Regions from separate parts of the Afipia sp. GW822-FHT03D08 genome, predicted to be linked through region 4. Evidence: predicted binding sites of a transcription regulator. Region 4 holds the regulator's gene; each other region holds the start of a gene.
What was found. Region 4 encodes PhoB, which activates phosphate uptake and scavenging genes when phosphate is short. Its sites were predicted from a motif close to TGTCATNNANCTGTCAT; they were not measured.

Region 1 (8,038 bases), on a different contig from region 4:
CGACCTGCGGCTTCTTCCCGGTCGACAAGGCCGCGCTCGATTATCTCAAGACCTCGGGCCGTGCTTCGGCGCGCGTCGCGCTGGTTGAAAAGTATGCCAAGGCGCAGGGCCTGTTCCGCACATCGAAGTCGCCGGATCCAGTGTTCACCGAGCTTCTGACTCTCAATCTCGCCGATGTGGTGCCCTCGCTTGCCGGTCCGAAGCGTCCGGAAGGCCGTGTCGCGCTGCCGACGGTTGCCAGCCTTTTCGACGATGCACTGACCAACGAATACAAGAAGCCGACGGATCACAATGCGCGCTTCCCGGTCGAGGGCCGCAAGGAAGATCTGGGCCACGGCGATGTGGTGATTGCCGCTATCACCTCCTGCACCAACACCTCCAACCCCAGCGTGCTGATCGCTGCGGGTCTTCTGGCCCGTAAGGCCGCTGCAAAGGGTCTCAAGGCGAAGCCATGGGTGAAGACCTCGCTTGCACCGGGCAGCCAGGTGGTTGCCGGGTATCTCGCGGATTCCGGTCTGCAAAAGGATCTCGACAAGGTCGGCTTCAACCTTGTCGGTTTCGGCTGCACCACCTGCATCGGCAATTCCGGCCCGCTGCCGGAAGAGATATCGAAGGCTATCAACGACAACGGCATCGTTGCCGCCGCCGTGCTCTCGGGTAACCGCAACTTCGAAGGCCGCGTCTCGCCCGACGTGCAGGCGAACTATCTCGCCTCGCCGCCGCTGGTTGTCGCCCATGCACTGGCTGGCACGGTGACGAAGAATCTCGATGTCGAGCCGATCGGCACCGGCAAGGACGGCAAGCCCGTTTATCTGAAAGACATCTGGCCCACCACGAAGGAGATCAATGCCTTCATCAAGAAGTACGTCACTTCGACGATCTTCAAGAAGAAGTATGCCGACGTGTTCAAGGGCGACACCAACTGGCGCAAGATCAAGACCGTGACCAGCGACACCTATGCCTGGAACATGAGCTCGACCTATGTGCAGAACCCGCCGTACTTCGAGGGCATGAAGATGAAGCCCGAGCCTATCAAGGACGTGCTCGATGCGCGCATCCTTGCGATGTTCGGCGACAAGATCACCACCGACCACATCTCTCCGGCCGGTTCGATCAAGCTGACCTCGCCCGCCGGCAAGTATCTGTCCGAGCACCAGGTGCGGCCCGCCGACTTCAACCAGTACGGTACGCGCCGCGGCAACCACGAAGTGATGATGCGCGGCACGTTCGCCAACATCCGTATAAAGAACTTCATGTTGAAGGGCGCCGACGGCAACGTTCCTGAAGGCGGTCTGACCAAGCACTGGCCCGACGGCGAGCAGATGTCGATCTACGATGCCGCGATGAAGTATCAGGCCGAGCAGGTGCCGCTCGTGGTGTTCGCCGGCGCCGAATACGGCAACGGCTCGTCGCGCGACTGGGCCGCCAAGGGAACGCGCCTGCTTGGCGTGCGCGCCGTGATCACCCAGAGCTTCGAGCGCATCCATCGCTCGAACCTCGTCGGTATGGGCGTGCTCCCGCTGACGTTCGAGCAGGGCGAGTCGTGGCAGTCGATCGGTTTGAAGGGCGACGAGAAGGTCACGATTCGCGGCCTTCAGGGTGATCTCAAGCCGCGTCAGAAGTTAACGGCGGAGATCGTGTCTTCGGACGGCTCGCAGAAGCAAGTGTCGCTGCTTTGCCGTATCGATACGCTCGATGAGCTTGAATACTACCGGAATGGCGGCATTCTCCAGTACGTGCTGCGCAATCTGGCCGCGTAACATGCGGTCTGGAAACGCATCCGTGAACAGCCTCACCGCGAAGTGAGTAGCGAGCTACCAGGGGGCGGCCTATCAAGGGGCCGCCTTCTTGGTGAGGAGGCATCATGCATCGTGGGGGCAGACGGGATGTCTGATTTGCCAGTTTCGATACCGACAAGGGCCGGTGCAATCGCCTCGCGGCTGTCGCGCACGCTGGGCGTTTGCGCGATCTTTACCGTCATCACACCGGTATGCGCAGATCCGCGCGCAGTCGTTGAACTCTTCACCTCTCAGGGATGTTCGTCTTGTCCGCCCGCGGACAAGGTGCTCGGTGAGCTGGCGCAGGATCCCTCTGTGATCGCGCTCAGTTTGCCGATCGATTATTGGGATTATCTCGGCTGGAAGGACACGCTGGCGGATTCGCGGTTCAGTGCGCGTCAGAAAGCCTACTCGCATGCACGCGGCGACCGCGGCGTCTACACGCCACAGGCCGTCGTCAACGGCACGACAAACGTTCTTGGCAGCGATCGCGCGGCAATCGAGAACGCCACGAAGAGGACGCAGAACAACGACGGCGTGATGTCGGTCCCTGTGACGATGACGCAGTCTGGCGGACAGATCAAAGTATCGGTGGCGGAAGGTAGCGGCAGGAGCGGCGAGATCTGGATTTGCGCCGTGTCGAAAGCGGTTCCGATCACCATCTCACGCGGTGAGAATCGCGGACAGCAGATCACGTATCACAACGTGGTGCGTAACGTGCTGAAGGTCGGTGACTGGAACGGCAAGGCGGGCAGTTGGTCCGTACCGCTCGAAAACATCACGCGCGATGGCGTCGATGCCGCAGCGGTCTATATTCAGGACGGCAATCGCGACAAGCCCGGCCCGATGCTTGGTGCGGCCTTTACGTCGCTGAACTGATTCAAAAAATTTTGGATGATGCGCTGCCGGCAGCGATTGCTCGCGGCTGCACGGTCGTCTCTCAACGAGATCGCCAAAACAAAAACGGCCAGCTTGCGCCGGCCGAAGGATTGGGGATCCAGTTTACTGCGAAGAGTTAGACCCGATCCTGACGACCCCGGGGGGCTGGGGGCTGAGGAATCCGGTGCCGAAAGGACCGGGTCAACGCAGTTTCCTTTTGATCGCAGCCCAGCACGGCGGGGGATGGGCCGAATTCGGGCGGCATTATGATTTTGCCTGACGTCCGCGTGATGCCTTTGCTCCTGAAACGGACAGCGGATACGCCTGAAATCAGACTTGCAGGCGTGGCCAGACGGGGCGATCATGTCACCTGCGTGACAGGAGGCGCCGATGAGTTCAATGTCGGGCGATATCGATCCGAGCGAGAGCAGGGGGCTGGAGCGCAGCACTGCGCCGCTCCCGCCCCAGACCGTAACGTTCAATCGCGTCGAACTTAATCGCATTCTGAATCTCTACGGACGCATGGTCGCCGACGGTGAGTGGCGCGACTATGCGATTGATTTTCTGAAAGACCGCGCGGTGTTTTCGATTTTTCGCCGCGCGTCGGAGGTCCCGATCTACCGGATCGAAAAGGACCCGCGGCTCGCCCGCAAGCAGGGTGCGTACAGCGTGATTGCCGCCAGCGGACAGATTCTGCGCCGCGGCCATGAGCTTGATCGCGTTCTGCTGGTGATCGATCGCAAGCTCGCGCTGGTTTGATTAATCTTTTGGCGTCGTCTCGCCGCCCTCGCCCAGGGCGCGCTGCATCATCACCGTGTCGAGCCAGCGGCCGAACTTGAACCCGACGCTGGGGTGCGTGCCGATCATTTCGAATCCGGCGCGGGCATGGACGCCAATCGAGGCGGCGTTGGCGGAATCACCGATTACGGCGATCATCTGCCGGTAGCCGCGATCTTCGCACGCGGCAATCAGGTCCTGCATCAGCCGCGTGCCGATGCGCCGTCCCTGCGCCGCAGGATCGAGATACACGGAGTTTTCGACTGTGAACCGATAGGCCGGACGGGGCCGGTAGGGTCCGGCATAGGCATAGCCGACGACGATGTCTTCCATGACCGCCACCAGATACGGGAAGCCGGCCGCCGCCAGTGCTTCGTAGCGTCGTGTCATTTCGGCAAGATCGGGCGGGTCGAGTTCGAAAGTCGCGGTGCCGCGGAGAACCGCATGACGATAGATCGCCGTGATCGCGGGGAGGTCGGTGACGGCAGCGGGCCGGATATGAAGCTGGGGCATGTCGATCGCAGAGAATGGTGCCGGAGCGGTGAAGCCCCGCAGTCCTATCAGCGAAGGACCGCAAAACAAAAGCCCCGGCTTTTGGCCGGGGCTTTCAAGAGTTCACTGATCAGCCACGATCAGATCTAGTCGCGCTGTCCAAGGAGCTGCAGCAGCAGCGTGAACAGGTTGATGAAGTTAAGGTAGAGCGACAGTGCGCCGGTGATTGCCGCGCGCTCCGCCACGTCGCCACCCTGGCTGGCGTAGCCGTAGATGTAATCGTTCTTCAGGCGCTGGGTGTCCCAGGCGGTGAGGCCGGCGAACACCAGCACGCCGATCACCGAGACGATGAACTGCAACATCGTGCTAGCGATGAACAGGTTCACCAGGCTGGCGAGGATGATGCCGAACAGGCCCATCATCAGGAACGATCCCATCCCGGTCAGGTCACGTTTGGTGGTGTAGCCGTAGAGGCTCAGCGCACCAAACGAGGCAGCCGTGATGAAGAACACCCGCACGATCGAGGTGTGCGTGTAGACCAGGAAGATCGACGACAGCGAGATGCCCATCAGCGCCGCGAATACCCAGAACAGAAGCTGAGCGGTTGCGGGCTTCAGGCGGTTGATGCCGAACGAAATGGCGAACACCATCACGAGCGGCGCGAGGATGAACACCCACTTTAACGGGCTGACAAACATCGCGACGCCGAATGACGTCAGGTACTGCTTGCCGATCCGGCCCGCGGCTGCAGAAGCGTCGGGCGTGACGGCGCCCATGTACACGCCGAGAGCGGCAAGGCCAGTGATGGCCAGGCCGATCGCCATGTAGTTGTAGATCTTAAGCATGTACGAGCGCAGACCGGCATCGACGGTCGCGGCGTCAACGCGCCCGGCGGCCCGGCCGAAAGGTGACGTATAGTTGCGGTCCAAGTCCGACATGGTCGAAACCCCGTGGTTGTCTGGCGAAAGCGAAGGGTCTGCGCCGCCAGCTATAAGTTTGTCCCAGAACCCCGATTATGAGCCCATCCCTGGATGGTATCAATTCGGATTCTGAACCCGCTCGGTATGTGGGAAACTAACACACTCGACGCAAGCATGGGCGCGCGGCTGAATGTCGCAAAACCTGCTATTTCGCTGCTACAAATTGTCATAAGTTTCGCAGCACGGTAGCGGGCTTTTGGTTAAGCGCCAGTAATGTTCCGGCCAGCCCGAGCCCCACTGTAACGGCAAGCGCCGCCAGCACCACAACGGCGGCGCTGCCCGCCTGCCAGACGAAGCTCAGGGTCATCAGCCGGGTCACGATCTGCCATGCTGCGATCGATCCGGCCGCTACTCCGAACACCGCCGTGGCCAGGCCGATCAGCAGATATTCCAGCGCATAGGCCCCCAGCAGCCGCGCCCGGGTGGCGCCGAGCGTCTTGAGAATGACTGCGTCATAGACCCGGTGCCGATGCCCTGCGGCGAGCGCGCCGCCCAGCACGAGGATGGCCGATACGAGGGTCACCGAACTGGCGCCCCGGATCGCCAGCACGAGATTGGTCACGACCTTTCCGATTGAATCGAGTGCCTCGCGCACCCGGACGCTTGTCACCATCGGAAACGCGGCAGCGACCTCCTTGATGAGCTTCGCATCGCTTGCGGGTGTGGAGGTGGCCTCCGTCAGGGTCGCGATATCGGTATGGGGTGCGCCGGCGAAGGCTTTCGGCGAATAGACCAGGACGAAATTGATGCCGAGACTTTGCCAGTCCACTGTCCGGAGATTGCTGATCTTCGCGGTGATGTCGCGGCCGAGCACGTTTACGGTGATGTCGTCGCCGACCTTGATGCCGAGACCGTCGGCGATCTTCTTTTCCAGCGAAACCAGCGGCGGGCCGCTGTAGTTTTCGTCCCACCAGGTGCCTTCGACGACTTTCGAGCCGCGGGGCACTTCGCCGGTGTAGGTCAGGCCGCGGTCGCTTTGCAGCACCCATGCGGCATCGTTCGAGGGCTTGAGGTCTTCGGCCTTGATCCCCTTGGCGGCGACGATGCGTCCGCGCAGCATCGGCACGGTTTCCACGTTGGCCTGCGGGGCTCTCTGTTTCAGGAAGTCGCCAAACCGGGTGGCCTCCGCGGCGGGAATATCGATGAAATAGAACGAGGGCGCGTGCTCGGGCAGCGCCGCCATGAACTGCCGCCGCAGGTTGCCGTCGATCTGGGTGATTGTGACCAGCACAGCGAGGCCGAGTCCGAGCGACATCACGACCGATGGCGTCAGAGCGCCGGCGCGATGAATGTTGGCGATGGCAAGCCGCAGCATCGTCAAGCGTGGACGCGGCAGATTTTTTGCCAGCGTCATCAGCAACGACGCGATGACGCGCAGCACGGCGAACACGGCGACCGACGAGACGACGAACACGGTGGCAACACGCTTGTCGTAGGCGAGGCCGATCGCAACCGACACCAGTGTCGCGATGACGGCAGCCATCAGCACGAGATAGCGCCGACGCGGCCAATGGAATTCCGATGTCACGCCTTCGCGGAACAGCGCGGCGACCGGCACGTCATGGACACGGCCGAGCGGCCATAGTCCGAATGCGAGCGCGGTCAGGAGGCCGTAGAGAAACGACAATGCCAGTTCGCCGATATGGAATGTCGCTTCCACCGGAAGCGGCAGGATCTTTCCGAACGCGCCGACGATGACGAAGGGAAGCGACGCACCGATGGCGAGGCCGATCAGCGATCCAAGGATCGCCAGCACCATCACCTGCGTCAGGTAAATCGTGAACACCTCGCGGCCGGTGGCGCCGAGGGCCTTGAAAGTCGCGATCACATCGCGCCGCTCATCGAGATGGCTCTTGATCGCATTGGCGACGCCGACGCCGCCGACCAGCAGGGCCGCGAGTCCGACCAGGGTGAGGAACTGCGTGAAACGGGTGATGCTGCGCTCGAGCTGCGGCGAGGCATTGCCGCGGCTGCGGACCTCCCAGCCGGCTTCCGGGAGGACTTTCTGCGCTTCGTCGATCAGGGATTGCGTTGCACGATCGTCGACCGAGGTATCCGGGAGCTTCACGCGATAGGTCCAGCGCACCAGCGTGCCGGGTTGCAACAGACCGGTGGCGCGCAGCGCGTCTTCGCTGATCAGGAATCGGGGACCGAGGCCGACGCCGCCCGAGAGTTTGTCCGGCTCGGCTTCCACGACGCTGCGAATGTCGAACGTGGCGTTGCCGACAGTCACCCGGTCGCCGACCTTGAGGCCAAGCCGCGCCAGCATGATGGCGTCGGCGCCTGCACCGAATGCGCCGTCACGCTGCGCCAGCAATTCGCTCATCGGCATGTTCGGCGCGAGGGTCACGTCGCCGAGCATCGGATAGTTCGCGTCGACTGCTTTCAGATCGACCAGTGCGAACTCGCCTTTGGCCGAGCGCGCCATCCCGCGCATGATCGCCGCGACCGAAATCTTGCCGCGCGCATCAAGGAAAGCGCGTTCCTCCCTGGAGGCCTCGCGCTGGATCAGCGCGAAGGACACGTCGCCGCCGAGTAGCGTGCGGCCCTGATGGTCCAGTCCTTCGCTGAGGCTTCCGGCCACCGATCCAACGCCGGCAATCGCCATCACGCCAAGCGCAATGCAGGCCACGAAAACGTAAAAGCCGCGCAGGCCGCTTCGCAATTCGCGCAGCGCGTAACGGATCGCCAGTGCCAGGGAGCCGCTGCGCGGTGCGGTGTCCGCGATTTCGCTCATCGCGATGCCGTCTCGATCCAGTGCCGGTCTGTGGCTGGTCCGTCGATGCGGCCCGAGCGCAATCGCACCACACGGTCGCAGCGCTGCGCCAGCGCGGCGTCGTGTGTCACCAGAACGAGGGTCATGCCGCGCTCGAGATGCTTGGCGAACAGAAGATCGACAATCTGTTTGCCGGTGGACTCGTCCAGATTGCCGGTGGGTTCGTCGGCCACCAGGATGGCGGGATCGGGCGCCATCGCGCGCGCCAGGGCGACACGCTGCTGTTCGCCACCCGAGAGCTGCGAGGGATAGTGGTGCAGTCTCTCGCCGAGACCGACGCCTGCAAGTTCCTGCGCGGCACGCGCATTCGCGTCGGCGCGGCCTGCGAGTTCAAGCGGCACCGCGACGTTCTCAAG
Region 2 (8,038 bases), on a different contig from region 4:
CCTTTGGTCAGTGATAACGGCGCACAGTTTCCGAGCGACGCATTGATCGCGCCGAGATAGATGTCGCGGGTTTGCACGGAAGCGCCGGGCGTGAAATAGGTCACCCGCGGCGGCGCGATCAGGCCGCCGTCGCGCCTGAACGAGAATTTCACCGACATCTGCATCCCCGGCTGCGCCTCTTTTTCTGGCGGCGGCATCCAGCATGAGCGAAGCGCTGCGAACAGATCGCCGATAGTATCGAGATCGTGATCAGGCTTGACGTACTTCGGCGCGTCCTTGTCGTCCGGCTTGCTCAACACAGTGACTTGCAGGTTCTGCCCATAGGGATAATCGATCTCCGGAATGCATGGGCCGTTATTGAACGTGCTGCAGAAATAGGGTGTGCATGGTCCCTCGCCGAGCACGCTGCATGGCGAATGTGAAAACGGCGTCGGGTTCATCTCGCGCAGTGACTGGGCGAAAGACGGCGTGGCGGTGGCCACGGCCCCGAGAACGAAAAGAATGCAAAATGGTATGCGCCGCAGCATGGAACGGCCTGTCTGTCCCGGCAACGGAACCAGACGTATGCTGTCTTCGTATGGAATCAACCGCAGTTGAAACGCAAGTCACGGCTGTTTGAAAATTGAGTCCGTCACGAAGAGGCGCTTAGGCCTTCTTCTTCACATCCTTGATACTCGAGAACACAATGCCCTCGGCGCGTTCGCGGGTGTAGCCAAGATAGAATTCGTTCTTGGCCAGGAACACCGGATCGCCGTCGACGTCGTCGGCGACGCCGGAGTTATTTGCAGTAATGAAGGTCTCGAGCTTCTTTTTGTCCTCGGACGAAATCCAGCGCGCGAGCTGGAATTCGCTGATCTCGAAATCCACCGGCAGCGAATATTCCGCGTCGAGGCGCGCTTTCAGCACGTCGAGCTGCAACATGCCGACCACGCCGACCAGCGCGGGGGCGCCATCGCGCGGACGGAACACCTGCACGACGCCCTCCTCCGACATCTGCTGCAAGGCTTCCTTCAGCTTTTTGGCTTTCATCGCATCGGTCAGCCGCACGCGGCGCAGGATTTCCGGCGCGAACGACGGCACGCCGACAAATGTAATGTCCTCGCCCTCGGTCAGCGTATCGCCGATCCGCAGCGTACCATGGTTGGGAATGCCGACCACGTCGCCGGCGAACGCCTCGTCCGCGATGGCGCGATCCTGCGCGAAGAAGAACTGCGGCGACGACAGGCTCATGTTCTTGCCGGTGCGCACCAGCTTGGCCTTCATGCCGCGCGTCAGCTTGCCCGAGCACAGCCGCGCGAACGCGATGCGGTCACGATGGTTCGGGTCCATGTTCGCCTGAATTTTGAAAACGAAGGCCGACATGCGGGCCTCTTCCGCTTCGACCTTGCGCTTGTCGGCCTCCTGCGCACGCGGCGACGGCGCGAACTTGCCGAGACCTTCCAGGAGATCGCCCACTCCAAAATTCCGGAGCGCACTGCCGAAATAGACCGGCGTCATATGGCCCTCGCGGAACGATTGCAGGTCGAACGGCTTCGAGGCTTCCTTCACCAGTTCGAGTTCGTCGGCGATTTCGCCGGCATCGAGATTGGCGTTGCGGCCGGCCAAGTCGGAAATCTCGATCTTCTCGGCAGCGCCGGTCTTGGCGCCGCCGCCCTCGAGCAGACGGATGCCGCCGGTCGAGATGTCATAGGTGCCGATGAAATCGCGGCCGCGGCCGACCGGCCAGGTCATCGGCGTCGTATCGAGCGCCAGCGTCTTCTCGATCTCGTCGAGAAGATCGAACGTGTCGCGGCTCTCGCGATCCATTTTGTTGACGAATGTGATGATCGGAATGTCGCGGAGCCGGCAAACCTCGATCAGCTTCAGCGTGCGCGCCTCGATGCCCTTCGCCGCGTCGATCACCATGACGGCGGAATCGACCGCGGTCAGCGTGCGGTAGGTATCTTCCGAGAAGTCCTCGTGGCCCGGCGTATCGAGCAGATTGAAAACATGGCCCTGGAATTCGAAGGTCATCACCGACGTCACGACGGAAATGCCACGGTCGCGCTCGATCTTCATCCAGTCCGAGCGGGTGTTGCGCCGCTCGCCTTTGGCCTTGACCTGTCCCGCGAGATTGATAGCGCCGCCGAACAGCAGCAGCTTTTCGGTCAGCGTGGTCTTGCCGGCGTCAGGATGCGAAATGATCGCGAATGTGCGCCGGCGCGCCACTTCTTCGGCAAGCGGCGTCAGCGAGGCAGACTCGGCGGCAATGGCGGTGTCGGACATGATGCGAGCGTGTGGCAAAGAAACGCGGCAGGATCAAGGGTATTTGAAGTAGATGCACTTGCATCTTCTTTGCCGCTAAGCCATGTTCGGGCCGCGAGGACGACCTCGATTCACTCACATATCCGCAGGGACGGCCCTGTTATGGAGGTATTTCACCATGGCATGGACCATGTTGTTCGTTGCGGGTTTGCTGGAGATCGGCTGGGCCATCGGCCTGAAATACACCGACGGTTTCACGCGGCTGATGCCGTCGGTGCTCACCATTGTCAGCATGATTGCCAGCGTGCTCCTGCTCGGCCTGTCGCTGAAGACACTGCCCGTCGGAACCGCCTATGCGGTCTGGACCGGCATCGGCTCGGTCGGAACCGCCATCCTCGGCATCTGGCTGCTGGGTGATCCCGCAACCACGATGCGCATCGCCTGCATCGGGCTGATCGTCGCCGGAATCGTCGGCCTCAAGGTCGTGGCCTGAGCGGATGATAAGCCGTCGCCCTTCGAGGCGCGCAAGGGCGCGCACCTCAGGGTGGCGGCTTATCTATTAGAATTGGGAAACGTCATCCTGAGGTGCGAGCAGCGCGTAGCGCGCGAGCCTCGAACGATGACTTCACCAGTCCTACTTCCATCCCACCAGTGTCGTCGCGTAGTACGTCATCGCGGATACCAATGCCGCCGCCGGGATCGTGAAGATCCAGGCCCAGACGATCGAACTCGCCACATTCCAGCGCACCGCCGACACACGCCGCGCCGCGCCAACGCCGACAATCGCGCCAGTGATGGTGTGGGTGGTAGAAACCGGGACGCCCAGGAACGTCGCGGCGAACAAGGTCGCCGCCCCGCCCGTCTCGGCGCAGAACCCCTGCATCGGCGTCAGCTTGGTGATGCGCAGGCCCATGGTCCGCACGATGCGCCAGCCGCCCATGAGCGTGCCGAGCGCCATCGCCGCCTGACACGCGATGACCACCCAGAACGGCACGCTGAATTCCCCGCCGAGATAGCCCTGCGAGTACAGCAGCACCGCAATGATGCCCATGGTCTTCTGCGCGTCGTTGCCGCCATGGCCGAGGGAATACAGCGAGGCCGACGCGAACTGCAAGATACGGAACGCGCGATCGACCGCGAAAGGCGTCGAACGCACCGCGGCCCATGACACAATCGCCGTCAGCAACAGGGCGAGCAAAAATCCGACCAGCGGCGAGAGCACAATCGCAAGCAGCGTTTTTGACAAACCGCTCCAGACCATGACCGAAGTCCCTGCCTTGGCCAAGCCCGCACCGAGCAGTCCGCCGATCAGCGCATGCGAACTGCTGGACGGCATGCCGAGGCCCCACGTCACCAGATTCCACACGATGGCGCCGATCAGCGCGGCAAAGATCACATGCGCGTCGATCACCTCGGGATGGATGATTCCGGTGCCGATGGTCTGCGCCACATGCAGGCCGAACACCGCGAACGCGATGAAGTTGAAGAATGCCGCCCACGCCACGGCGTATTGCGGCCGCAGCACGCGGGTCGAAACAATCGTGGCGATGGAGTTGGCGGCGTCGTGCAGACCGTTGAGAAAATCGAACAGCAGCGCGACGGCGATCAATCCGACCAGGATGGGGAAAGCAAGCGATGCATCCACGACGAGGTCCTGACCTTAAACTTGTTCGATCACGATGCTGTTGATCTCGTTCGCGACGTCGTCGAAGCGGTCGGCGACCTTTTCCAGATGCTTGTAGATTTCAGCACCGACCACGAAGTCCATCGTGTTGCCGTCGCGGTGCTGGAGGAACAGTTCCTTGAGGCCGATGTCGTTCAGATCGTCGACCCGGCCTTCAAGCCGCGTGATTTCCTCGGTCAAAGCGGTCAGCGTGGTGACGTTCGCTCCCATCGCCTGCATCAGCGGCACGGCCTTGCCGACGAGATTCGCGCACTGCACGAGGATGGCGCCGATCTCGCGCATCGGAGGCTCAAAGGTGCGGACCTCGAACAGCATCACCGCCTTGGCGGTCTGCTGCATCTGGTCGATGGCATCGTCCATCGCCGTGATCAGGTTCTTGATGTCACCGCGATCGAACGGGGTGATGAAGGTGCGGCGGACGGCGGTCAGGACTTCCCGCGTGATCTGGTCGGCGTCGTTCTCGAACTGGTTGACGCGCTGGCAGTAGACCGGGGTCTCCTCCCCGCCGCGCATCATTCCCTCCAGCGCCTCGGCGCCTTGCACGACGGCCTGGGAGTGCCGGGCAAACAGGTCGAAGAATCTCTCCTCCCGAGGGAGCAGCTTACGAAACCAGCCCAGCATTGATCTTTCTCCGGCACGACAGAACTTGTCACATATCTGTCATAAACCGTTTCGCAGACCAACAGGCGTCTGCCCGGCGTCTAAACGCCGGTCATCCACTGATTTATCGAAGCAAAAGCCCCGCGAAATCGGACGTTTAGAGCGATCGCTTGAAATAATGGGCGATTTCGCCGACGACGCCGCGGCGGAAGGTCAGCACGCAGATCACGAAGATCGCGCCCTGAATCACGGTGACCCACTGCCCGAACCCGGCCAGATACTGCTGCATGGCGATGATGACGAACGCCCCCACCACCGGCCCGAACACCGTGCCGAGGCCGCCGACCAGGGTCATCAGCACGACTTCGCCGGACATGGTCCAGTGCACGTCGGTCAGCGACGCGTTCTGCGCCACGAACACCTTCACCGCGCCGGCCAAACCCGCCAGCGTACCGGACAGGATGAACGCCAGCAGCTTGTACTGGTCGGTCTTGTAGCCCAGCGAGATCGCGCGCTGTTCGTTCTCGCGAATCGACTTGAGCACCTCGCCGAACGGCGAGTTGATGGCCCGGTAGATCACGAGGAAGCCGAGCAGGAAAATCGCCAGCACCACATAATAAAGCGTGGTCGGCTTGGACAGATCGAACACGCCGAACATCATGCCCTGCGGAATGCCCTGGATGCCGTCTTCGCCGTGGGTGAACGGGGTCTGCAGATAGATGAAGAACAGGAGTTGCGACAGCGCCAGCGTAATCATCGCAAAATAGATGCCCTGCCGGCGGATCGCGATCAGTCCTGTCACGACGCTGAGCGCCGCCGATGCCACCACACCGAGGATAATCCCGATCTCGGGCGAGACGCCCCACACCTTCAGCGCATGCGCGGTCACATAACCGGCTGTGCCGAGGAACATCGCGTGACCGAACGACAACAGCCCGCCGTAGCCGATCAGCAGGTTGAAGGCGCAGGCGAACAGCGCAAAGCACAGCGCCTGCATCACAAAATACGGATACAGCCCCGTCAGCGGCACAACGGCCAGCAGCAACGTCATGATGACGAATGCGATCATTTCGTCGCTGGTGCGGCCCTTCACGGGAACGGCGTTGTCTGTAATCGTTGTCATGTTAATTCGCCCGCCCCGTCAGTCCAGTCGGCTTCACGAGAAGCACCAGCACCATCAGCACGAAGACCACGGTGTTGGACGCCTCGGGATAGAAATACTTGGTCAGGCCTTCGATCACGCCGAGCGCGAAGCCGGTGATGATCGAGCCCATGATCGACCCCATGCCGCCGATCACCACCACGGCGAACACGACGATGATGAGATCCGCGCCCATCAGCGGACGCACCTGATTGATCGGAGCCGACAGCACGCCGGCGAGCGCGGCGAGACCGACGCCGAGACCATAGGTCAGCGTGATCATGCGTGGCACGTTGATGCCGAAGGCGCGCACCAGCGTCGGATTCTCCGTCGCGGCGCGCAGATAGGCGCCAAGCCGGGTGCGCTCGATCAGATACCAGGTCGCAATACACACAACGAGCGAGAAGATGACGACCCAGCCGCGATAGATCGGCAGGTACATGAAGCCGAGATTGACACCGCCCTTGAGCAGGTCGGGAATGGCGTAAGGCAGTCCGGACGATCCGAAATAGTTCTGGAACACGCCCTGGATGATCAGCGCCAGGCCGAAGGTCAGCAGCAACCCGTACAGATGGTCGAGGCCTGTCAGCCATTGCAGCATCGTGCGCTCGAGCAGGATGCCGAACCCACCCACGATCACCGGCGCCAGGATCAGCGCCCACCAGTAACCGATCCCGAAAAGATTGAGGAGGAAGTACGCGACGAACGCACCCATCATGTACAGCGCGCCATGCGCGAAATTGATGATGTTGAGCATCCCGAAGATCACGGCCAGCCCAAGACTCAGCAGCGCGTAAAACGAGCCGTTGATCAGTCCAACCAGAAGCTGGGCGTAGAGAGCTTGCATCGTATCGGTTCTTTCGCGGTCAGATAGACAGTCTTGCGAGAGGATGCCCGGCGGCGCGTGGCCGCCAGGCGATCGCGATTACTTCTTCAGCAACGGGCAAGTGCTTTCCGAAAGCGGACGGAACGCCTGATCCGCCGGCGTGGTGCCAACCAGCTTGTAGTAGTCCCATGGGCCCTTCGATTCCGCCGGGGTCTTCACTTCGAAGAGATAGGCCGGATGGATCTTACGGCCGTTCGGCTGGATCGAGCCCTTGCCGAACAGCGGATCGTCGGTCGGCAGTTCCTTCATCTTGGCGACGACCTTGGCGCCGTCATGCGGATTGTTGCCGAGGGCTTCGAGCGCCTTGAAGTAATGGATCAGGGACGCATAGACGCCGGCATGCACCATGGACGGCATGCTCTTGTTCTTCGTACGTTCCGAGAACCGCTTGGAGAATGCGCGGGTGCTGTCGTTCATGTCCCAGTAGAAGGTCTCGGTGAAGTTCAGGCCCTGCGCCACCGGAAGTCCGAGCGAGTGGACGTCGGGTATGAACATCAGAAGGCCGGCCAGCTTCTGGCCACCCTTCACGATTCCGAATTCCGCAGCCTGCTTGATGGCGTTGGTGGTGTCGCCGCCCGCATTCGCCAGCCCGATGATCTTGGCCTTCGATGCCTGTGCCTGCAGCAGGAACGAGGAGAAGTCCGACGAGTTCAGCGGATGCTTGACGCTGCCGAGGATTTTGCCGCCAGCCTTGGTCACGGCGGCGGTGGTGTCACGCTCGAGCGCCGCGCCAAACGCGTAGTCGGCGGTGAGGAAGAACCAGGTATCGCCCCCGGCCTTTGCCAGCGCGGTGCCGGTGCTGTTGGCCAGCATGTAGGTGTCGTAAGCCCAGTGAACGGTGTTCGGTGTGCACTGAGCGTTGGTCAGATCCGAGGTACCTGCACCGGAGTCGAGCAGGATCGAATTCTTTTCCTTCACGACGTTGTTGACGGCGAGCGCAACGCCCGAGTTCAGAACGTCGACGATCACGTCGACCTTCTCAACGTCGATCCACTGCCGGGCGGTGGTCGAACCGACGTCCGGCTTGTTCTGGTGATCGGCAGCGATGACGTCGATCTTCCAGCCCTTCGCAGCCAGACCCGAGTCTTCGACAGCCATCTGTGCGGCCAGCGTCGAGCCTACGCCGCCGAGGTCGGAATAGAGGCCCGACATGTCGGTCAGGTTGCCGATCTTGACCGTCTTGTCCTGCGCAAGAGCGCCGCTTGCGGCACCGAGCATCAGTGCCGTGCTCAGCATGAGTGCCTTGACTGATGTTTTCACGTGTCCTCCAAGATTGTTCGTCATTTTTGAGTTGTACTTTTTCGATCGAACGAACCGCAGTGCTATTTCTTCACAAGCGGGCAGTCACTTTCCGACAGAGGCCGGAACGCCTCTTCGGCAGGGATTGTCGTCACGAGCTTATAGTAGTCCCATGGCCCCTTTGACTCTTCGGGCTTCTTGACCTCGAAAAGGTAGGCTGGATGAATCTTGCGGCCGTCAGCGC
Region 3 (8,038 bases), on a different contig from region 4:
CGACACGCTGATAGCGCCTCCCGTGGAGCGCATCGAACGGCCGTACTCGCTCGATGAAATCCGCTACAGCCCGTCGGTGCGTCAGCGCATGCCGAGCATCGATGTCGACAGCATCAACTTCGAGACGGGGTCGTGGGAAATTCCGCCGGATCAGGCTGCGAAGCTGCAGGCCATCGCCGACGGCATCAACCGCGCGATCCAGCGCAATCCGCAGACGGTGTTCCTGATCGAAGGACATACCGACGCGGTCGGAAGCGATGTTGACAACCTGTCGCTGTCGGATCGCCGCGCTGAATCGGCGGCCACACTGCTGACCCAGCAGTTCAACGTGCCTGCGGAAAACCTCACGTCGCAGGGCTACGGCGAGCAGTACCTGAAGGTGCCGACGGACGGACCGGAGCGGCGCAACCGCCGCGTCACCATCCGCAACATCACGCCGCTGCTCAATGGCGGTCAGGCCTCGCTGCCGGCGCCTCCTCCGGGCGTCGGACCGGGCGGCCGCTGAGACAGGGATCTGAAAATGAAAACGGCCGGGAGAAATCCCGGCCGTTTTTGTTTGTGGTGCATGTTTACTGTTTCGGTTGCCCAAGCCCCAGCGCATCGGCAATCACGCGAAAGACCTCGGTGTTGTCCATCGAGCCGCGCACACGCTCGCTGCCCGGACCCGTCGCTGTGAGAATGACGTCCTCGCCGGAGTGAACGCTGGCGCCCATCATCGCCGGAAGATTGCCGAGGCGCAGCATCGCGCCGGGCAACTCCTTGTGCTTGTCGTTGGCCTTGAACGTATTGGCCTCGTCGCCCTTCACGGTCGGCTCGTTGGGATGATCGAGCTTCGGGCGCAACGTCTCGTAGTGATCGGGCAGGCTGGCGGAGAAGATCGCCAGACGCCGGCTGACATCGATCCGCGCCGGATAACCCTCCGCATCCGGCGCGGGATAGTTCGGGAAGCCCGCCTTGTCGTAGACGCCGACCCGCTCGCGCAGCGGCGCGTTCGGCAGCGTGGACATGTCGTCGTTGATGGTGCCGACCAGCGCATTGGGATGATTGTGGTCGGCAACCACGAGGATCAGCGTGTCGTCGCCGCGCTTCGCCGACCACTCGCGTGCAAGCCGCACCGCATTGTCGAGCATGATCGTGTCGTAGACCGCGCGATCGAAATCGAGCGCGTGGGCATACTTGTCGATCAGCCCGGACTCCACCATCAGGAAGAAGCCGTTGCCGTTCTTCGACAGGATATCGAGCGCGGCCTGCATCTGCTGCGTCAGGTCGGGCTGGTCCGGCGATTTCGCAACGCCGCCGCCCTTGAGGAATTTGCGATCCAGCACGCCGTCCATGTTGCCCAGCGCAAACAGGCCGAGCAGCTTGCGCGTATCGGCGTTGTTCGCCGCCGCGGCGAGTTCGGTGGCGGTCGCCGCATAGGCGTAGCCGGCCTCCTTGAATCTTGCGACATAGTCGGTCTCGTCCGCGCGCTTCGAACCCGGAGCGCCCTTCGGCAGGAAATTCGCAAGCCCGCCGCCCATCAGCACGTCAGGACCTGCCGCAAAGAACTGTTCGACAATGTCGTTATAGGTGTTGCGGCGGCGCGTGTGCGCGACCATCGCAGCGGGGGTCGCATCCTCGACTTCGGTGTTGGTGACGATGCCGATGGCCAGATCGAGCTTGCGCCGCGCGAGGCTGGTGATGGTTTCCACACGCGGATCGTCGAACGGACTAGCTGTCCGGTCGGCATAGACACCCATGGCATTGACCACCGCCTTGTGACCGGTGGCGAATGCGCTGGCCGCATTGGCCGAGTCTGTGATGATCGAGTCCGAGCCTGCCGTCGCCACCAGCGCCATCTGCGGCATGTCGTCCATGGCGAGCTTGCCGAGGCTCTTGCCCTGCGAGATGCCCTTCGCCAGCAACCGTGCAGCCACGCGATGCGCCGGCGACAGGCCGTCGCCGATAAAGAGGATCACGTTCTTCGCCTTGCGCGCGCCGGTGCCGAACACATTCCAGGTCACGGTGCGGGAATTGACGCCATCGCTCGCAACCACGGTGTACGCGCCAGGCGTATCCAGCGTTGCGCCGCGCAGCACCAGCGCCGACTGGTCCTTGTTGTCTTCGCGCTCGATAAAATTGGGCGAAGCCTTGAGCGCCGCCGCCGCATCCTGACCGTTGATGGTGACGCGCACCTTGTCCTGATCCACTTTCGCGGCGAACTCCACCTTCAGATCGAACCGCGCACCCGACAGGATGTCCGCGCGGTTGATCGGATAGATCGTTTGCGCGATTGCGCCGGTGTTGCAGGCCACTGCGGCGACAGCCGCGATAATCAGATGTCTCATAACGATGTCCACGTGAGGGTCGGGCGCGCGAGCGCGGAAATTATGAGCGCAAGATGACGGCTTGACTACAGGGTGCGGCAAAATGAAAAGGCGGACCGAACGGCCCGCCCTCGCAAAATTCATGCAGATGAGCTGCGTCTCAGCTCTTGTCGCTGTCGAGCTTCGGAATATTCGAGCCCTCGCCGGCCGAGAGCAGGCCGGTCCTGGTGTAGAGATCGAGCTTGCGGCGCGTGTCGGAAATATCGAGGTTGCGCATGGTCAACTGGCCGATGCGGTCGCCCGGCGTGAACGCCGCATCCTCGACCTTCTCCATGCTGAGCCGTTCCGGCGCATAGGTGAGGTTCGGACTTTCGGTGTTCAGGATCGAGTAGTCGTTGCCGCGGCGCAGTTCGAGCGTCACCTCGCCGGTGATCGCGCGCGCCACCCAGCGCTGCGCGGTTTCGCGCAGCATCAGGGCCTGCGAATCGAACCACCGCCCCTGATACAGCAACCGGCCAAGCCGCATGCCGCTGATCCGGTATTGCTCGATGGTGTCTTCGTTGTGGATGCCGGTGACGAGACGCTCATAGGCGATGTGGAGCAGCGCCATGCCCGGCGCCTCGTAGATGCCGCGGCTCTTCGCCTCGATGATGCGGTTCTCGATCTGGTCGCTCATGCCGAGACCATGACGCCCGCCGATGGCATTGGCCTCATAGAACAGCGCGACAGCGTCAGTGAACGTCTTGCCGTTCAACGCCACCGGCTGGCCTTCCACAAAGCGCACCGAAACTTTCTCCGCCTGGACCGCGCAGTCGTCCCGCCAGAACGGAACGCCCATGATCGGATTGACGATTGTGATGCCGCTGTCGAGATGTTCGAGATCCTTGGCCTCGTGCGTCGCACCGAGCAGATTGCTGTCGGTCGAGTACGCCTTCTCCGCGCTCATCTTGTAGGCGAAGCCGGCGGCCTTCATGAAGGCCGACATTTCCGCCCGCCCGCCCAGTTCGTCGATGAACTGCTGGTCGAGCCATGGCTTGTAGATCTTGAGGTCCGGATTGGTCAGCAGTCCGTAGCGGTAGAACCGCTCGATATCGTTGCCCTTGTAGGTCGAGCCGTCGCCCCAGATGTTGACGCCGTCTTCCTTCATCGCGGAGACGAGCATCGTGCCGGTGACGGCACGGCCGAGCGGCGTGGTGTTGAAATACGCGATGCCGCCGGTCGAGACGTGGAACGCACCCGATTGAATCGCGGCGATGCCTTCGTGAACCAGTTGCGTGCGGCAATCGACGAGGCGCGCTTTCTCGGCGCCGAACTCCATCGCCTTGCGCGGGATCTCGTCGTAGTCGGCCTCGTCCGGCTGGCCCAGATTGGCGGTGTAGGCGAAGACGCGCGCGCCCTTCTGCTTCATCCAGAGCAGCGCGGCGCTGGTATCGAGCCCGCCGGAGAAAGCGATGCCGACATTTTCCCCCTTGGGAAGGTTTTTCAGAATCGTACTCATGGGACTTCCCTTCGGGAGATTTCATTTGGGCGGTTTGGATGCACGGCTGGCAAGCCTCACCAGACCGGCTTTCTATAGAAAGATTGGCGGACGATGGGAAGATGAGGCACAGGGCCTCAACAAACACAATCGTCATCACCGGGCTTGACCCGGTGATCCATCAAAACGTGAACTTATTCAAAAAGATGGATTGCCGGGTCAAGCCCGGCAATGACACTCAGGGAGCATCACGCTTGACCGGCCTCTGACGCTCCGCTAGGGCCGCAGAACAGGCGCTCCGCCGTCCGCAGCGGTCTCCGCACCCGGCCTGATGCGCGGGGTCTCGCCGACGTCGCGGCCGAGGCGCTTCTGCCGCCAGCGATAGCCCGGCCATGCGAAGCGCGTCAGCCACGCGTCGATGCCGTAGTCGGTCAGCCGCGTCGACGGCCAGCGGTAGATGAAGGCATAAGCCAGCCAGATCACGATGAACGAAACCGTGCCGGAGAACAGCACGTCGGTCAGAAAGTGGCCGCCAAAGGACATGCGAAGACCGCCGGTGAACACACCGAACGCAGTGGCCGCGACATAGGCCAGCGGACGCCACTGCGGCGGCGTCAGCGCGGCGGGCGCATAGGTCCAGAATGCAGTCGCGCCCTCACCGGAGAAGAACGAACAGTTCTTCGGGCATGCACCGCGCGGGTCCCACCACGCCTTGAATTCAAGCGGCCCGTTGAACTCCGTCACCACCACCGGACGCGGACGGCCCCAGTAGCCCTTGAACACGATGTTCGACAGCACGATCGCCGAGAGCAACATCGTCACGATCAGAAACACCATGGCGCGGCCGGAGATCATCAGCGGCTTCACCGGACGGATCAGCTTGACGACCAGCGACACCAGCGCGGGCATCACCAGACCCCACGCAATCCACATCGCGCCGTCGCGGGCGATCGCGGCCCACGTGCTGGATTTCAGCGGAAAGCTTTTGGTCGTCGCGTCGTAGAAGAATGCGGCAACTTTCAGATCGAGTTCGGGATAGAGGCCGAACAGCAATCCGAAAACCACCGAGATCGCGAGCGCGATGTAGAGTCCGGTCCGGTTCATGGCGGGGGGTTTAGCCGAGCCGGCAGGGGAATAAAAGTGGCCACACGCCGCATTCCGGCGGCCTTTCCCGATCCGTGTTAAGCTCTAAAACAGCACGGCAAAAACATGCCTTCAAAGCGGGAGCCTCCCAGGACCATGCCCAAGCCCGTTCTGGATTTCTGGTTCGATTTCGCCTCGGTCTATTCGTTCCTGTCCGCGACACGCATCGCGCCGCTGGCCGATGCCGCAGGTGTTCAGGTGCGGTGGCGGCCGTTTCTGCTCGGGCCGATTTTCGCGACTCAAGGCATGACGGATTCGCCGTTCAATCTGTTTCCGTTGCGCGGCAAGCACATGATCCGCGACGTGAAGCGCAGCGCGGACGAGATCGGCGTCGGCTTTCAGTGGCCGAGTGTATTTCCGCAATCGGCGGTGCTGGCGAGCCGGGTCGCACTGGTGGGATTGAAAGACACCTGGGGCGAGGATTTCAGCCGCGCGGTGTTTCACGCCGAATACGCCGAGAACCGCGTCATCTCCGAGCCAACCGTGATCGCCGATATCCTGACAAAACTGAAAGTGCCGGTGGATGCGACCTTCGCCAGCGCGCAGGCCGACGAGATCAAGACCGAGCTGCGCGAGCTGACGGCGGAAGCCCAGAGGCGCGAGGTCTTCGGTGCGCCGACATTCACCACGCAGGACGGTGAACTGTTCTGGGGCAACGATCGCCTCGAGCAGGCGCTGCGCTGGGCGAAGAAATAATTCCCGTCATTGCGAGCGAAGCGAAGCAATCCACCTTTAAGGAGAATGGATTGCTTCGTCGCAAGCGCTCCTCGCAATGACGAACGAAGCCGGCTTACCGCGGCAGGGGCGGCAACGGTGGCGGAGCCGGCGGCGACGTGCGCCACGCGCCGGCATTGCGGCCAGCGATCATCCAGTAGATCACGCCGCCGAGAATCCCCGCGCCGACCATCACTTCGAGATGCCGGCGGATGATGCCGTTGAAGGTCATGTTCACGGTGTCGAACGGGATGAAGGCGAGATAGCAGCACAGGCCCGCGAGGCCGCCTGCGACAGCGTAGGCAAGAATGTGCCGGATCGAAAACGCTTCGGTGACCAGCGCCATGATCAGGGCCGGCATCAGCGCGAATCCGCTGACAAGGATGAAGCCGAATCCGAGAATGAGATTGATCGCGCCCTGATCGAAATCGAGCGATACGTCGCTCATCTCCGGAAAGAAGATCGCGTAGATCACCACCGCGCCCGCCACGAAGCACGCGGCGAGAAACCCGAAGAAGATCGCGAACAGCCGCCCGATCACTGCCATGAATCTCGTCCTTCCCGCCGAGAGCGATGCAAGGTTTGTTTGCCACCTCTCCCCTTGGGGGAGAGGTCGGCGCGTAGCGCCGGGTGAGGGGGTTCGGATCTTACGTCTGACATTTAGAGCCCCTCACCCCAACCCTCTCCCCATCGGGGAGAGGGAGAACATCGGGGCCGTTGCAGCCTGATTATCAATCCGTCATTGCCATGGCGCGCAGCGCCTGACGTTCGCGTGCGGACAGTTTCTCGGTCTCGGACTTGAGCTGTCCGCAGGCGGCGAGGATGTCGCGGCCGCGCGGGGTGCGCACCGGCGACGAATAGCCCGCGTTGAAAACATACTCGGAGAATTTTTCGATCTGCTCCCAGTCCGAGCATTCATACCTGGTGCCCGGCCACGGATTGAACGGAATGAGATTGATCTTGGCCGGAATGCCTTTCAGCAATTTCACCAGCAGCTTGGCGTCATCCAGCGAATCGTTGACGCCCTTCAGCATCACATACTCGAACGTGATGCGGCGCGAGTTCGATGAGCCGGGATAGGCACGGCAGGCGTCCAGCAGTTCCTTGATCGGATACTTCTTGTTCAGCGGCACCAGTTCGTTGCGCAGTTCGTCGCGCACCGCATGCAGCGAAATCGCGAGCATGACGCCGATCTCGTCGCCGGTGCGCGCGATGTTCGGCACCACGCCCGAGGTCGACAGCGTGATGCGGCGGCGGGAAATGCCGATGCCTTCGTTGTCGGAGACGATCAGCAGCGCATCGCGCACGGCGTCGAAATTGTACAGCGGCTCACCCATGCCCATCATCACCACGTTGGTGACGAGGCGGTTGCCGTTCGGCGTCTCACGGTCGATCCAGTCATTGAGGCGATCGCGCGCCACCATGACCTGTCCGACGATCTCGCCGGCGGTGAGATTGCGCACCAGACGCTGGGTGCCGGTGTGACAGAACGAACAGTTGAGCGTGCAGCCGACCTGCGAGGAGACGCAAAGCGTACCGCGATCGGTTTCGGGAATGTAGACGCACTCGACTTCGTGCGGACGCTCGGACGCGTGACCGCTCGGCAAACGCAGAAGCCACTTGCGGGTGCCGTCGTTGGAGATCTGTTCGGCGACGACTTCAGGCCGGTCGACGGTGAAATGCTGCTCAAGCTCCGCGCGCATATCCTTCGACACGTTGGTCATGTCGGCGAAGCTTTGCGCGCCGCGCACATACATCCAGTGCCAGAGCTGCTGCACGCGCATCTTGCGCTGCTTTTCCGCCACCCCGATCTCGCCGAGACGCTGCGCCAGTTCCTCGCGCGACAGCCCCACCAGCGAGGGCTTCGCCGGCGGCACGTAGGTTTCCAGCGCGGTTTTTTCGAGGACGCCTGATTCCTGAATGCTTGGCGCTTCGGTCATGGTCATATCGATACGTGTCTCGGGAAAATGGCCGCGGCACAGGGCCGCTTGCACCGGAACCCGCGGTCCCGTGACCCGCTATATAGAGGCAATACTGGCCAATTGCGACCGTCTTTGCGGTATGCCGGGCTACCGCCGGCACTCCTGCGCCAGCTTGTCCAGCGCCTGGGCCAACCCCTTGAGCGGGAACGTGTCGATGGTCTCGGTGCCCTTGGCGGAGACACCCTTGACGACGGCGTCCGCGCCCTTGCGCAGGGCGTCCACCAGCCGGTCTTCCTCGGCCGCATTCTTGATCCAGAGCCCGTCGCCCTGAGAGTACATCGCAAAGCGCGAGCCGCCGACTTCGACCGAACCTTCGGAGCCCGGCTTCAGCGTATAGCCGATCATGATCGACACTTCGTTCGACACCTTCTCGGCAGGGCGGGTCGAGATGAATGCGTAGGACGCATCGCGCGGAC
Region 4 (8,038 bases):
CCGCAACGTCGTGATCCCTTATACCAAGGTCGGCGTGATCGGCGGCATCATGCTCGCACTCGGCCGCGCGCTCGGCGAGACGATGGCGGTGACATTCATTATCGGAAACTCGTTCCGGATATCCTCATCGGTCTTTGCTCCGGGCACGACAATTTCAGCGGCCATCGCCAGCGAATTTGCCGAAAGCGACGGTCTGCATCAGTCCGGTCTCATTCTGCTTGGCTTGCTGTTGTTCGTGCTGACGTTCTTCGTGCTCGCAGCAGCGCGGCTGATGCTGATGCGTCTTGAAAAGAAGGCGGGGAACTAAGTCATGAACCCGATCTATGCCTCTCGCCGCCGCTGGGACATCGTCATCCGGTTCTTGTGCCTTGGCGCAGCTGTTTTCGGCGTGACCTGGCTCGCGCTGATCCTGTTCACACTGTTCTACAACGGCTTTGCTGGCCTGCATCTCGGTGTCTTCACCGAGAATACGCCGCCGCCCGGATCCACCGACGGCGGATTGCTGAACGCCATCGTCGGCTCGATCATCATGACGGTGCTTGGCGTCGGCATCGGCGCGCCGATCGGATTGTTCGCCGGCACTTATCTCGCCGAATACGGCAAACACGACCGCCTGACCTCGGTGATCCGCTTCATCAACGACATCCTGTTGAGCGCGCCATCGATCATCATTGGTTTGTTCGTGTATGGTGCGGTCGTTGTACCGATGGGCGGCTTCTCGGCGCTGGCCGGCACGCTGGCGCTTGCGGTGATCGTGATCCCGGTCGTGGTGCGCACCACCGAAGACATGCTTGGTCTCGTGCCCAATCCGCTGCGTGAAGCAGCATCTGCACTCGGTCTTCCGCGTTCGCTCGTCATTAAGCGTATCGCTTATCGCGCTGCGCGCGCCGGCCTCATCACCGGCGTCCTGCTGGCGACGGCACGCGTTGCTGGCGAAACCGCCCCGCTGCTGTTCACCGCGCTAAGCAACCAGTTCTTCAGTCTCGATCTGACCAAGACGATGGCGAACCTGCCGGTCACCATCAACAACTTCGTCCAAAGCCCCTACGACTACTGGAAACAGCTCGCATGGACCGGGGCTTTGCTTATCACCTTGACCGTACTTGCCCTTAACATTGGCGCGCGCATTCTCGGCGCCGAGAGGACATCGAAATGAACGAGCAGCTTTCTGTCAGCGTAGATCTTTCCCGCAGCCCCGTACCGGGTGGTATTGGCCGGCTTGATGCGCGGCCCAAGGTGACCGCGCGAGATCTGAATTTCTATTATGGCGAGCACCACGCCCTGAAGAGCATCAATCTTGTTCTCGGCGAGAACCGCGTGACCGCCTTCATCGGTCCGTCAGGCTGTGGCAAGTCGACATTGCTGCGCATCTTCAATCGCATGTATGACCTTTATCCCGGTCAGCGAGCGGTCGGCCAGTTGATGCTGGACTCGACCAATATTCTCGATCCGAAACTGGACCTGAATTTGCTGCGCGCCAGGATCGGTATGGTGTTCCAGAAGCCGACCCCGTTCCCGATGACGATCTATGAGAATATCGCGTTCGGTATCCGGCTCTATGAAAAGATTTCGAAGTCCGAAATGGACGGCCGCGTCGAGGCCGCGTTGAAGGGCGGCGCGCTCTGGAACGAGGTCAAGGACAAGCTGAACGCCAGCGGCCTCAGTCTGTCCGGCGGCCAGCAGCAGCGCCTGTGCATCGCACGCACTGTCGCCGTCCGTCCTGAGGTCATCCTGTTCGACGAACCTTGCTCGGCGCTCGATCCGATCTCGACCGCCAAGGTCGAAGAACTGATCCAGGAACTCAAGGAGGACTACACGATCGCCATCGTGACGCATAATATGCAGCAGGCGGCGCGTGTGTCTGACAAGACAGCGTTCATGTATCTTGGTGAGCTGGTCGAGTTCGACGATACCAACAAGATATTCACTTCGCCGACCGACCGGCGCACACAAGATTACATCACCGGCCGCTTCGGCTGACGCGCATTCGCGGGAGAAAACATATCATGGCTTCAGATCATACCGCCAAAGCGTTCGACGACGACCTTCAGGAACTCAACCGGCTCGTGGCCGAGATGGGCGGACTGGCAGAACGGCAGATCGTCGATTCCGTCGATGCGTTGATCCGGCGCGACGTCGCGCTGGGCAAGCGCGTTGTCGCGGCCGACCTCGAGATCGATAAACTGCAGCACTTGATCGAGGAACGCGCGGTGCTGACGATCGCTCGCCGCCAGCCGATGGCGGTCGATCTGCGTGAAATCGTCAGTTCGATGCGCGTTGCCACCGATCTGGAGCGCATCGGCGACCTGTCGAAGAACATCGGCAAGCGCGTCGCAGCGCTCGACAGCGATTTCCATCCGCTGAAGCTGATCCGTGGCCTTGAACACATGACCGACCTCGTTCAGTCGCAAGTCAAGTCGGTGCTCGATGCATATGCGGCGCACGATCTGCCTGCCGCGATGACCGTCTGGAAGGGCGACGAAGAGGTCGATGCAATCTGCACGTCCCTGTTCCGCGAGCTTCTGACCTATATGATGGAAGACCCGCGCAATATCGGTTTCTGTATTCACTTGATGTTCTGCGCCAAGAATATTGAACGGATCGGCGACCATGCGACCAACATCGCCGAGACGGTTTTCTACATGATCGAAGGCCAGCAGATGCTCGATCAGCGCCCGAAGGGCGACATGACGAACTTTGCAACGGCCGCGTCAGGCAGTTAATTTGTAAGACGAACTAAAGGACTTGAAATGAGCGCCCGAATTCTTGTGGTCGAGGACGAAGAGGCGTTGACCACGCTGCTTCGCTACAACCTGGATGCCGAGGGCTACGACGTCGAGACGGTTGCCCGCGGCGACGATGCGGACACCCGGCTCAAGGAACATGTTCCCGATCTCATCGTGCTCGACTGGATGCTTCCAGGCCTGTCCGGGATCGAGCTTTGCCGCCGGTTGCGTGCACGACCCGAGACCAAGCAGATTCCGATTATCATGCTGACCGCGCGCGGCGAGGAAAGCGAAAGGGTGAGGGGCCTTGCGACCGGAGCGGACGACTATATCGTCAAACCGTTCTCGGTGCCGGAACTGCTGGCGCGTGTGAAGGGTCTGCTGCGGCGCGCAAGTCCCGAACGCCTCGCGACCGTTCTCGCCTTTGGCGACATCGAACTAGATCGTGACCGGCGGCGCGTTGCCCGTTCTGGCCGCCCGATCGACTTGGGCCCGACCGAATACCGGCTTCTGGAGTTCTTCCTGGAACACCCGGGGCGTGTGTTCAGCCGCGAGCAGCTGCTCGATGGCGTGTGGGGCCGTGACATCTATATCGACGAGCGCACGGTGGACGTACACATCGGCCGTCTCAGGAAGCTGCTGAATCTTGGGCGCGAGTCGGATCCGATCCGCACGGTTCGTGGCGCGGGCTACGCGCTTGACGATCGCTTCGCCAAGGCTGATTCGCAAAACTGAGTCGCAAGTTGCCTGACCTTCACCTCGCATAAGCAGGGTGTTGGTCATCGGCAGCGACGTGCCTCACACAGGGTTGACGACGTCGCCGTCTTCCTTGACGAACCTGCCTATGTGCGGATTTGGCAGAACGTCAAGCACAGCCTCCGAGGGCCGGCACAGCTTGACGCCCTTAGGTGTCACGACGATCGGCCGATTGATCAGGATTGGGTGTGCGAGCATCTGATCGATCAGATCATCATCTGTCCATTTCGGATCGCCGAGCCCAAGCTCGGCATAGGGTGTGCCCTTCTCGCGCAAAAGCGAGTGCACAGAAACTCCCATCGCCGCAATGAGCTCGATCAGTTCTGAGCGGGTGGGCGGCTGCTTCAGATACTCGATAATTGTGGGCTCGATGCCGCTTTGCCGGATCATTGCCAGCGTGTTGCGGGACGTTCCGCAATCCGGGTTGTGATAGATGGTGACGTTCATGGCTGCATCCGTCTTTTAACCAGGCCAATCCGGTTTTCGACCGCTCAAGCCTTGTACGTTGACGGCCGGAATGCGTCGAGTCCGGGCCTTGCGCTTGCTTGTTTTATAGAGCCTCCAAGTCTACGCTCGCCGCGCTAACGTCGTTTGGGATGCAGGAATCGATGAGGCCGAGGCTAGCCGATGTTGCACGTATGGCGGGGGTCGACGTATCCACCGCTTCACGGGTGCTGCGCGGCGAGGAGAGCCAGCGCATTCGTCCAGAGACGCGAGAGCGGATTCTCGAAAGCGCTCGTAGTCTGGATTATTCACCAAATACGCTCGCGCAGGGTTTGCGAACGTCACGCAGCCGGACGCTCGGTCTCATCGTTCCGCAACTCGATAACCCGGTGTTTGCGTCTGCCATTCGCGGTGCCGAAAAATCCTCCGCACGGCATGGCTATTCGTTGCTGATTGCGCACCGGGAGTCGGGCGCGACCGACGCCGTCTATCACCGTCTGTCTCACGGCAACCGCGCCGACGGGCTGCTGGTTGCGAGCCTCGACGATGACGCCCTGTTGCGCGAAGAGCTTGAATCGACCCATACGCCATTCGTGCTGCTCAACCGGCAACTGTCGGGCAGCCCTTATTGTGTCGTGCTCGACAGCCGCGCCGCTGCGGCAATTGCCGTCGATCATTTGGCGCAGATGGGTCACAAGCGGATCGCACATCTTGCGGGCCGTCCCGGCGGGTTCAACGCCGGCGAACGACTGGCCGGATATCGCGACGGATTGAAGCGGCACGGTATTCCGTTCGATCCGAAGCTGGTCGCCGTTGCTGGATACACGGCGGAGGGCGGAGCGGATGCGATGCGCAGTCTTCTTGCACTGAAGCCGACGGCTGTTCTTGGCGCCACGCTGGTCACCGCGGCGGGTGCGATGGCTCTGTTGCATGAAGCGGGTCTGCAAATTCCACGCGACATATCGGTGATGGGCCTGCACGATGCGCCGGTTGCCACAATGCTTTATCCGCAATTGACGTCGGTGAAGATGCCTACGGAGTTGATGGGTGAAATTGCTTCCGATCTTCTGATCGATCTTTTGAACGGCGGTACGCCGCAACCTGTCGCGCCTCTCGCGCCAGACGGTCTCGTCATCCGCGCTTCCACAGGCCCAGCCCCGCGCTAAATTTTAACTTGACCGCAGGGGCCGTTTGTAAGACGTTTGAACAAACGATTGTGCAAGCCATTTGTTCAATCACGAGAAAATATAATGCGATCAGGGGAGTGCGCCGAGTGAGCGTGGCGAATTTGGCCTCTGAAAAGGGGCTGTCATGACTGCAACCACCATCGCCGCCGTGCGCGAAACCGATCGTGTCGATGAAAGCCTCGTCTCTGCTTTTGGGGCAATCGTCGGTAATGACAACGTTCTAGCATCATTCGATCAGCGCCTCGGCTATGCGCGCGATCGCCTGCCATTCGCTGTTTTCCGCGAGCGCGCCGGCACTCTTGCCGGAGCGGTGCCACGTCTCGTTGTGCGTCCAGCGAACGAGGATGAGATTATTCGCGTCGTTCAGCTTGCCAGGGCGCGGAATACTCCGATCATTCCCTATGGCAACGGCTCGGGTGTTCTGGGCGGCGCGATTCCGCTCGGCGGCGAGATCATGCTGGACACGCGCCGGCTCGATAAAATCGTTTCGATCAACCCGACCGATGCAGTCGTGACCGTGCAGGCGGGCATGAACGGCGCCGAGTTCGAGCGTCAGCTCAATGAAGCCGGATACACGTGCGGTCATTTACCGCAGTCGATCGAGATTTCCACCGTCGGCGGCTGGCTCGCCTGCCGTGGCGGAGGACAGGCCAGCAGCCGTTATGGAAAGATCGAGGACATCGTTGCCGGATTGAAAGCCGTGCTGCCGGACGGCACGCCGCTTGAAGTGCGCCCGGTTGCGCGGCGCTCGGTCGGTCCGTCAATCCGAGATCTGATGATCGGCGGTGAAGGTGCCTTCGGCATTATTACGGAGGCCACGCTGCGAATCTGGAAAAAGCCTGAGATCGAGCGCGGTGTTGTGCTGGCGTTTCCGACGCAGCAGGCGGCTTGGGACTGCGCGCGGCTCATTATGCAAGCAGAACTGCGCCCGGCCGTCGTGCGTCTTTACGATAGGGTTGAGAGCGATGAGCGTACTAAGGACATCGCATTGTTCAAGACCAAGCCCTATCTGGCCATGATGATGTTCAGTGGCAGCGAGCCGCTGGTCACAGTCGAGCAGGATATGGCGCTGGCGATCGCCAAGGAACTTGGCGGCGAAATCGGACCTGATGCTCCGTTCCACCATTGGAAGGAAAACCGCTACGTCGCTTACTCGCAGAAGTGGCACGATGCGGGCTATTTCAATGACACCATTGAGGTGACCGGTAACTGGTCGGCAATCCCCGCGATGTATGACGCCATCGGCAACGCTGTACGCAAGATTCATCCGGGCGTTCATTTCGGCGCGCACTGGTCGCACGTCTATCCCGAAGGCGCATGCCAATACATGACGATCCGCCTGCCGCCGATGGCAGATGAGGTCGCGCTGCCGATCCACGCCAGACTTTGGGATGCGGTGCAGGAACTGACGCTCGATCACGGCGGCTCGATCGCGCATCATCACGGCGCCGGCTTGTTCAGAAATCCATGGATGCAGCGCGAACTCGGCGCGGGTCTCAATGTGCTCCAGACAATCAAGGATGCGCTCGATCCCGCCAATCTCCTGAATCCCGGCAAGCTAGGTTTGCGTCCGGGGCCTAACGCGAAAGACATTCGCCGTGATTGACAGGACGCGCAGCGGCGCGGCATTCGGGGAGGGTGCGCATGGCTGTGTCTGATCCTCTCCTGGTCGGCATCGATCTCGGTGCCGGCTCGCTCAAGATCAGCATCATCAGGAGTGATGGTTCGCTGGTCAGCGAGGCGTCCGCGCCCGTCGCGACGTCGTCGCCACATCCGGGCTGGAGCGAGCAGAACCCTGATGACTGGTGGTTGGCGGCTTGCGATGCGTTACGCCGCGGTTTGAAAGCGTCCGGGCGCCCCGCGTCCGATATCGCCGCGATTTCGTTCTCGGCCGGCGCTCACACGCAGGTGCTCGAGGATGCCGACGGTCACGTGATCCGCCCCGCGATTTTGTGGAACGATCAGCGCAGCCGCGAGGAGACACTGCAGCTTCGCGACAAGGCTGACGCGCGTATTCTGGAGATCGGGGCCAATCGCGCCAACCCGACCTGGACGTTGCCGCAGATGCAGTGGCTGCGCACGCATGAGCCGGAAGCGTTCGCGCGCGTCAGGCGGCTTTATATCGCCAAGGATTGGCTGCGCGCGCAATTCACCGGTACTTGGGAGACCGATACTATTGATGCTCTGGGCACTCTGATGCTGGATGCACAGAAGGTAGAGTGGTCGAAAGAACTGTGCGACATGATTGGCTGGCCGATGGCAACATTGCCGCCGATCGTCAAGCCGAGCGCCATTGTCGGCAAGGTGACGGCGAAAGCTGCGCAGGCGACAGGCCTGGCGGAAGGCACGCCGGTGGTCTGCGGCACGTCCGATACCGCGGCGGAGACTTTTGGCGCGGGCATGGTGCGCGAGGGAATGGGGGTCGTGAAGCTGGCAACGGCAGCGACCGTGAATGTGCTGTCGCCCAAGGCCCAGCCAGACTTCTCGCTGATCAATTACTATCATGTCGTGCCGGACCACTGGTACGTCATTGCCGCTACCAACTCCTGCGCGTCCGCGCACAAATGGCTGCGCGATACATTCTTCCGCAGTGACGGTGAAGACGGCAGCGCAGTTTTCGATGCCATGGATACCCGAGCATCTGCGGTGCCGCCCGGCGCTGAGGGATTGTTCTTCCATCCTTATCTGAATGGCGAACGCAGTCCTTACTGGGATCCGCTGCTGCGGGCGGATTTCGTCGGTGCAGGCTTCAACCACGGCGGCGGCCATTTTGTCCGCGCGCTCTACGAGGGCGTGGCCTATTCCCTGCGGGATTGTCTTGAGGTCATGAAGTCCAAGGGTCTTGGATTTTCGACGGCGCGCTTGACGGGTGGCGGTGCGCGCAGCGCCTTGTGGCGACAGATCGTCGCCGACGTGCTGAACATC

Region 1: the regulator PhoB is predicted to act here: its motif matches at 3,021-3,037, upstream of AC1RM7_RS14640 (DUF2794 domain-containing protein).
Region 2: the regulator PhoB is predicted to act here: its motif matches at 4,576-4,592, upstream of AC1RM7_RS01225 (DUF47 domain-containing protein).
Region 3: the regulator PhoB is predicted to act here: its motif matches at 2,381-2,397, upstream of AC1RM7_RS13620 (alkaline phosphatase).

The regions. Positions count from the first base shown of each region.
Region 1 covers NZ_JBXANK010000001.1:2,954,190-2,962,227, forward strand. Annotated here, with positions in the region: gene acnA (aconitate hydratase AcnA) at 1-1,760, shown strand, start outside; gene AC1RM7_RS14635 (DUF1223 domain-containing protein) at 1,887-2,657, shown strand; gene AC1RM7_RS14640 (DUF2794 domain-containing protein) at 3,048-3,416, shown strand; gene AC1RM7_RS14645 (GNAT family N-acetyltransferase) at 3,417-3,947, opposite strand; gene AC1RM7_RS14650 (Bax inhibitor-1/YccA family protein) at 4,073-4,864, opposite strand; gene AC1RM7_RS14655 (ABC transporter permease) at 5,073-7,643, opposite strand; gene AC1RM7_RS14660 (ABC transporter ATP-binding protein) at 7,640-8,038, opposite strand, start outside.
Region 2 covers NZ_JBXANK010000001.1:263,504-271,541, reverse strand. Annotated here, with positions in the region: gene AC1RM7_RS01245 (UCP034077 family protein) at 1-527, opposite strand, end outside; gene AC1RM7_RS01240 (peptide chain release factor 3) at 646-2,265, opposite strand; gene sugE (quaternary ammonium compound efflux SMR transporter SugE) at 2,423-2,737, shown strand; gene AC1RM7_RS01230 (inorganic phosphate transporter) at 2,879-3,889, opposite strand; gene AC1RM7_RS01225 (DUF47 domain-containing protein) at 3,905-4,549, opposite strand; gene AC1RM7_RS01220 (branched-chain amino acid ABC transporter permease) at 4,686-5,651, opposite strand; gene AC1RM7_RS01215 (branched-chain amino acid ABC transporter permease) at 5,653-6,516, opposite strand; gene AC1RM7_RS01210 (ABC transporter substrate-binding protein) at 6,595-7,791, opposite strand; gene AC1RM7_RS01205 (ABC transporter substrate-binding protein) at 7,878-8,038, opposite strand, start outside.
Region 3 covers NZ_JBXANK010000001.1:2,757,272-2,765,309, forward strand. Annotated here, with positions in the region: gene AC1RM7_RS13615 (OmpA family protein) at 1-505, shown strand, start outside; gene AC1RM7_RS13620 (alkaline phosphatase) at 570-2,327, opposite strand; gene argG (argininosuccinate synthase) at 2,467-3,804, opposite strand; gene AC1RM7_RS13630 (phosphatase PAP2 family protein) at 4,060-4,887, opposite strand; gene AC1RM7_RS13635 (2-hydroxychromene-2-carboxylate isomerase) at 5,023-5,622, shown strand; gene AC1RM7_RS13640 (hypothetical protein) at 5,717-6,187, opposite strand; gene rlmN (dual-specificity RNA methyltransferase RlmN) at 6,372-7,586, opposite strand; gene AC1RM7_RS13650 (invasion associated locus B family protein) at 7,710-8,038, opposite strand, start outside.
Region 4 covers NZ_JBXANK010000002.1:582,729-590,766, reverse strand. Annotated here, with positions in the region: gene pstC (phosphate ABC transporter permease subunit PstC) at 1-307, shown strand, start outside; gene pstA (phosphate ABC transporter permease PstA) at 311-1,156, shown strand; gene pstB (phosphate ABC transporter ATP-binding protein PstB) at 1,153-1,980, shown strand; gene phoU (phosphate signaling complex protein PhoU) at 2,007-2,723, shown strand; gene phoB (phosphate regulon transcriptional regulator PhoB) at 2,751-3,461, shown strand; gene arsC (arsenate reductase (glutaredoxin)) at 3,525-3,929, opposite strand; gene AC1RM7_RS17690 (LacI family DNA-binding transcriptional regulator) at 4,079-5,092, shown strand; gene AC1RM7_RS17685 (FAD-binding oxidoreductase) at 5,238-6,719, shown strand; gene xylB (xylulokinase) at 6,758-8,038, shown strand, end outside.